DNA from 2 places in the Stenotrophomonas genospecies 3 genome. Region 1 is predicted to be linked to the other one. Evidence: predicted binding sites of a transcription regulator. Region 1 holds the regulator's gene; the other holds the start of a gene.
The links. The regulator FliA, encoded in region 1, starts transcription of late flagellar genes. The targets are predictions, from matches to a motif close to TAAAGTTTNNCNNNCNNNGGCCGATAA.

Region 1 (3,413 bases):
ACTACAAGCTGGTGCTGATCGACACCGCCGGCCTGGGCCCGCGCGACCGCGCACTGGCCGCCCAGCTGCAGTGGCTGCGTGCCGCGCGCCAGGTCCGCACCCTGCTGGTGCTGCCGGCCAACACCAGCTTCGGCGACATGGACGAGGTGGTCCGCCGCTTCGGCGCCGCCAACCTGCAGGGTCTGGTACTGAGCAAGCTGGACGAGACCGGCCGCTTCGGCAACGCCCTGTCGGTGGCCGTGGATCATGCCCTGCCGATCACCTGGGTGACCGATGGCCAGGACGTCCCGGAGGACCTGCACCGGGCCAGTGCAGCCAATCTTGTACTTCGCCTTGAAGATTTGCGCCGCGCGGCCGATATGCCCTGCAACCCGGAGTTGAACCATGCCGTCGCGTGAGTACGCCAAGCTGACCAAGACCTTCCCGCTGTCGGCCACCCGCAGCGAGCCGCTCGGCCCTGTGCGCACCATTGCGGTCACTGGCGGCAAGGGCGGCGTGGGCAAGACGAATGTGTCGGCCAACCTGGCCGTGGCGCTGGCTGGCATGGGCAAGCGCACGCTGCTGCTGGACGCCGACCTCGGCCTGGCCAACATCGACGTGATCCTGGGCCTGAACCCCACCTTTACGCTGGCCGACCTGGTCGCCGGCCGCTGCACGCTGGATGACGTCATCGTCGAAGGCCCGAACGGCGTGCTGGTGGTCCCGGCCGCATCCGGCCGCCGCCACATGGCCGAGCTGGCCCCGGCCGAGCACGTTGGCCTGGTCAACGTGTTCTCCGAACTGGAGCGCGAGCTGGACATCATGGTGGTGGACACTGCCGCGGGCATCACCGATGGCGTGCTGACCTTCTGCCAGGCCGCACAGGACACCGTGGTGGTGGTCTGTGACGAGCCGGCCTCGATCACCGACGCCTACGCACTGATCAAGGTGCTGTCGCGCGAGCGTGGCGTGGACCGCATCCAGGTGGTGGCCAACATGGTGCGCGACCCCAACGAGGGCCGCGTGCTGTACGAGAAGCTGACCCGCGTCTGCGAGAAGTTCCTTGCCGATGTCTCGCTGAACTACCTGGGCTGCGTGCCGCAGGACGATTGGCTGCGCCTGTCGGTGCAGCGCCAGCAGCCGGTGGTGAAGGCCTATCCGTCCAGCCCGGCGGCGCTGGCGATCACCGAGATCGCGCGCCGTACCGCGCGCTGGCAGGCGCCGACCGAACCGCGTGGCGGCGTCGAGTTCTTCCTCGAACGCATCCTCAAGCAGCGTGGGGTGACGGCATGAAAGGCGCAGCCCAGTACAGGGAAGTGCAGCGCTCGGCGGCGAACGAAGTCATCGCCCAGCATTCGGACCTGGTGCGGCGCATCGCCCACCACCTGGCCGCGCGCCTGCCGGCCAGCGTCGAGGTCGACGACCTGATCCAGGCCGGCATGATGGGCCTGATCGAAGCCTCGCGCAGCTATGACGCCGACCAGGGTGCTTCTTTTGAGACCTACGCCTCGATCCGCATCCGTGGTTCGATGATCGACGAGATCCGCCGTGGTGACTGGGTCCCGCGCTCGGTGCACCGGCGTGCACGTGATGCCGCCGCCACCATCCGCCGCCTGGAACAGAGCAGTGGCCGTGCCGCCAGCGCCACTGAAGTGGCCGCCGCGATGGAGATGCCGCTGCCCGAGTACCTGCGGCTGATGGAAGACGCTGCACGTGGCCAGGTGCTGAGCCTGGAATCGCGCATCGAGGACCAGGGCGAGCTGGACACCGTCGCCCAGGGCGGGCCGACCCCGCAGCAGGTACTGGAGCGCGGCGAGTTCGGTCGCGAGCTGGGCAAGGCCATCGGCCACCTGCCCGAGCGCGAACAACTGGTGCTCTCGCTGTACTACGAGCAGGAACTGAACCTGAAGGAGATCGGCGCGGTGCTCGGCGTGAGCGAGTCGCGGGTCTGCCAGATCCACGGCCAGGCGGTACTGCGCCTGCGTGGCCGGCTGAAGCTGTTCGAGGCTGCCGACGCAGGCCTCGAAGAATGAACATCCCCGAGGCGGCTGCCCCCGGTCGTCCGGAATGAACAACAAAGGAATTCTGCTTTGAACAAGAACATGCGCATCCTGATCGTCGACGACTTCTCGACCATGCGTCGAATCGTCAAGAACCTGCTGGGCGATCTGGGCTTCACCAATACCGCCGAAGCCGAGGACGGGCATGCCGCGCTGTCGCTGCTGCAGAGCCAGCCGTTCGATTTCGTGGTCACCGACTGGAACATGCCGGTGATGACCGGCATCGAGCTGCTCAAGGCGATCCGTGCCGATGCCAAGCTGAAGACCCTGCCGGTGCTGATGGTCACGGCAGAAGCCAAGCGCGAGCAGATCATCGAAGCCGCCCAGAGCGGTGTGAACGGCTACATCATCAAGCCGTTCACCGCGCAGACGCTGGAAGAGAAGCTCGGCAAGATCTTCGAACGCCTGGCGGCCAGCGCCTGATGGATACCACGGTCGACAAGAACGCCCTCGCCCTGCGCCTGCAGGAGGCCCTGGACGCGCTCGAATCCGGTGACGAGGCCGCCTGGCGGCAGCGCATCGACGGGCTGGTCGCGCTGCGCACGCAGCCGATGATGAGCGGCCTCTCGCGGCTGGCCCGCGAGCTGGGACAGGCGCTGGGCGAACTGCCGACCGTGCCGAGCGAAGCCGGCGAACTGGACGACGCCTGCGCGCGACTGGACCACGTGGTGGCGATGACCGAACAGGCCACGCACCGCACCCTGGACCTGGCCGAGGAATGCCGCAGCCTGACCGAACAGCTGCGCGCTGAAGGCCTGCAGCCGGGCCAGGACGCGCAGCTCGAGCGCATCCGCCACAACCTGACCGAGATCGCCCTGACCCAGAGCTACCAGGACCTGACCGGGCAGATCATCCGTCGCGTGGTCGGCATCGTCCGCCGCGTGCACGAAGGCTTCGGCGCGCTCGGCCTGCCGCCGGAACAGCATCGCACCGACCCGGAACTGGCCGGGCCGGCACTGAAGGGACTGGACCGCCACGCGGTCTCGCAGAACGACGCCGACGACCTGTTGTCGGATCTGGGGCTGTAAGCATGAGCGCGGTATCCGACGACATCACTGCCGATTTCATCATCGAGGCGCAGGAGATCCTGGATCGCCTCGGCGAACAGCTGGTGTCGCTGGAGCAGGCACCGCAGGACAGCGACCAGCTCAACGCGGTGTTCCGCGGCTACCACACGCTCAAGGGCGGCGCCGGCTTCCTCGGCGTCACCGCCATGGTAGAGCTGTGCCATGCCGCTGAAGAGGCGCTGGGCGCCGCACGTGCCGGCCAGGCCGTGCTGCAGGCCCACCACTTCGACGCGGCCCAGCAATCGCTGGACTACCTGCAGTCGATGCTGGACGCGGTTTCCTCCGGCACCGAGCCGGGCTATGCGCC
Region 2 (3,413 bases), on a different contig from region 1:
TCGTTCACTCGGCCGACCTGGCCGACGATTTCCTGCATGGTGCGGCCCGCGCCGTGCACCAGCTGCGCACCGGCACCGACCTGCGCCACCGAGGCGTCGATCAGCTCCTTGATCTCCTTGGCCGCGCCTGCCGAGCGCTGGGCCAGCGCACGCACTTCGCTGGCGACCACGGCGAATCCGCGGCCCTGTTCGCCGGCACGCGCCGCTTCCACCGCCGCGTTCAACGCCAGGATGTTGGTCTGGAACGCGATGCCATCGATTACCGAAATGATCTCGGCAATGCGCTGCGAGGAGGCCTCGATCTGTTCCATGGTCTGCACCACCTGGCTGACCACCTGCCCGCCTTCGCTGGCCACGCCCGCTGCGGAGCCGGCCAGGGTGTTGGCCTGCAGCGCGTGGTCGGCATTCTGGCGCACCGTGGAGGTCAGCTCTTCCATCGAGGCCGCGGTCTCTTCCAGGTTCGCCGCCTGCTGCTCGGTGCGGCGCGACAGGTCACTGTTGCCGGCGGCAATCTCACCCGCCGCCAGGCGGATGCTGGCCGCCGACTGCTGGATCTGGCCAACGATCTGGGTCAGCTGCTGCACGGTGCTGTTGGCATCGTCGCGCATCACCGCGAACACGCCGTGGAAGTCGCCCTGCATGCGCGCGCTGAGGTCGCCTGCGGCAATCGCGCGCAGCAGCGTCGACAGCTCGGCCAGGTTGTGGTCGCTGACCTGCATCATGGTGTTGAGGGTTTCCACCATGCGGCGGAAGTCGTGGTCGAAACGCAGCGTGTCGCCGCGCACCGCAAAATCGCCGGCGGCGGCGGCAGCGGCCAGCTGCTGGATCTGATCGTTGATCGCCGCCAGGTTGCTCTTGGTAGTGGCCATTGCAGCGGTGAACACCGCCTTCTCGCCCGGCAGCGCTTCCATGTCCACGCTCAGGTCACCCACCGCATAGCGCTGCATCACGTCGACCAGGCGCTGGGTGACGGCGTTGCTGGAGGCCACCAGCTGGTTGCTGTCAGCCACCATCCGGCCGTACTCACCCGGGAACGCCGAGGCGTCCATGCGGTAGCTGATTTCACCGGCGTCATGGCGACGCGCCATTTCCGCCTGCGCCGCCATCACCGACTGCAGCTGCCCCCGCATGCCCTGCATCGCGTCCAGCAGGCGGCCCACTTCGTCGTTGCTGCGTGCCGGCAGGGTGCTGTCCAGCTTGCCCGCGGCGACATCGCCGGCCACGCGCACGGCTTCGGCCAGTGGGCGGATCGCCAACCGGCGCAGCAGCACATAGACACCGGCACTCAGCGTCAGCGCGGCCACCACACCAACCAGCAGGGTCAGCCACAGCAGCTGGCGCGCCTCGGCCACGATCACCGCGTGCGGCATCACCACACCCAGTGCAAAGCGCTGCGGCGCATCGCCCACACGCAGCGGCACGTATACGCGCACGTTGCCGGCGGCATCCGGAGTGAAGGCTTCGAACCGGCGGTCGGCGGCGATGTCTGCCAGCATGCTGCGGGTCAATGCGTCGCCTCGTGGCTTGCCGATTTCGGCGGCATTGGCCGAGGCCAGCACCACGCCATTCGGCGAGAGCAGTTCGACGCGCCCGGCGCCCATCGGCTTGAGCGTGGCCAGGTGCTTCTGCAGCGCCGCCAGCGAGAAGTCCACAGTAAATACACCGAGGAACCGGCCGTTTTCGATGATCGGCGTGCTCAGCGTGCTCATCAGCACCTGCTGGCCACCGATGTCGTAGGCGTAGGGCTCGCTTACCTTCGCCAGCTTGTCGCGGCTGGGCACCATGTACCAGTCACCGGAGCCACTGGCCGTCTCGGTGTAGTCGGTCATCGTCGACTGCTGCGGCTTGCCATCGTGCCAGGCCCAGTAGCTCATGTAACGACCGGTGGCATCGTGCGCTTCAGTGTTGACGAACTCGGCATCCTTGCCATCGAAGGCGTCGGCCTCCCACATGGTGCTCTTGCCCAGCCACTCGGGGTGGGTGCGCAGCTGCTCGCCCAGCACGGCAGCCAGGCTGGCACGGTCCGGAACATCGCCGCGCGCGCGCTGGGCGAGCACGGCCTCGACCATGGCGTCGTTGCTGGCAAAGGCGGTGCCCAGATCGGCCGCGACCTGGCGGGCTTCGGCGGTGGCTTCGCTGGCCATGGTCTGGCGCGAGGCGTCGATCAGGCTGGCGCTGGCCTGGCGGTAGATCAGGAACGCAGTCAGGCCGAAGCACAGCAGCGCGATCGCAGCGGTGCCCAGCATCAGCTTGTGGGCGATGCTGCCCGGGCGGCGGGCAGCGGCGGAACGGGGAGAAGGCATGGAAGGATCCGCAAGGCAGTTCAGGACGACCGGCACCGCGAGGGCACCGCGCAGGTGCGCGATCCGTCGCGCAGGCCACCGGCCGCCGGGACACGCCCGGCGCTGGAAGCGCACCGGGTTAGCGGCCGCCTGCGAACGAGGTTGAGGCGGTCCATCTGCACATTCCTGAACCTGCTCAGGGTCGGGTCAGGAACCCGCCCGGCTGCCGCCCTATTCGGCCACGCGGTCCTTGATCCATTCCGCCCGCGGCAGCACCTCGATGCTGCCAACCGCGTACTGCTGCAGCACGTCGTCCGGGCCGAAGCGCGGCTGCCAGCCCAATGTGCGGCGCATCAGTGCACTGTCGTAGACGCGGTCAATGCTCAGCGGCAGCGGCCAGCCACGGCGCTCGAACTCGGCCAGCAACTGCGGGGCGCGGCGGGCCAGCACCCTGCACGGCTGGGTCGCCAGTTCCAGGCAATCCTCGCGCAGGAACGGCGTCGGTGCGCAGGCAATGTAGCGTGCGAAGGCAGCGCCCTCATCGTGCAGCAGCGCGGCATGTGCGCTGGCCACGTCGCGCGCGTCGATGCCGCGGTGCAGGCGGAACATCGCCATCCGCTCCGGTGGCTCGGGGAAACAGCGGGCCATGCGCAGCACGCGCACGCTGAAGCCCGGCGCCGCAGCGGCTTCAGCCAACGCCTCGGCCTGCAGCTTGCTGCGATGGTAGATGGTGCGTGGCAGCGGCTCGGTATCTTCATCGATCCAGCGGCAACCGCCCGCCACCACCGCATGGCCATACAGCGCCGTGGTGCTGGTCAGCACGAAGCGGCGTGCACCGGCCTCGCGGGCAGCCTGCAACAGGTGTGCGGTCGCCTCCACATTGATCTGCTGGAATACCGCATCCGGCACCAGGCCGACATGGGGTGCGTGCAGGGCGGCGGTATGGATCACCGCGTCGACGCCCTGCACTGCCCGCTTCACGGCCTGACGATCGGTGACATCGGCAATGATGCGGGTGGTGGCGAATGGGCTGCGATCCAGCCCCACCACTTCGTGGGCCGCCGCCAGCGCGCCGAAGATCGCACGCCCGATCCGCCCGGAACTGCCGGTCAACAGAATCTTCATTGAGTC

Region 2: the regulator FliA is predicted to act here: its motif matches at 2,422-2,448, upstream of ACX9OT_RS01720 (methyl-accepting chemotaxis protein).

What each region holds. Positions count from the first base shown of each region.
Region 1 is NZ_JBTMUR010000017.1:48,487-51,899, reverse strand. Features, by position in the region: gene flhF (flagellar biosynthesis GTPase FlhF) at 1-398, shown strand, start outside; gene ACX9OT_RS19370 (MinD/ParA family ATP-binding protein) at 385-1,272, shown strand; gene ACX9OT_RS19365 (RNA polymerase sigma factor FliA) at 1,269-2,012, shown strand; gene cheY (chemotaxis response regulator CheY) at 2,070-2,462, shown strand; gene ACX9OT_RS19355 (protein phosphatase CheZ) at 2,462-3,067, shown strand; gene ACX9OT_RS19350 (chemotaxis protein CheA) at 3,070-3,413, shown strand, end outside.
Region 2 is NZ_JBTMUR010000001.1:387,828-391,240, forward strand. Features, by position in the region: gene ACX9OT_RS01720 (methyl-accepting chemotaxis protein) at 1-2,303, opposite strand, end outside; gene ACX9OT_RS01725 (NAD-dependent epimerase/dehydratase family protein) at 2,514-3,407, opposite strand.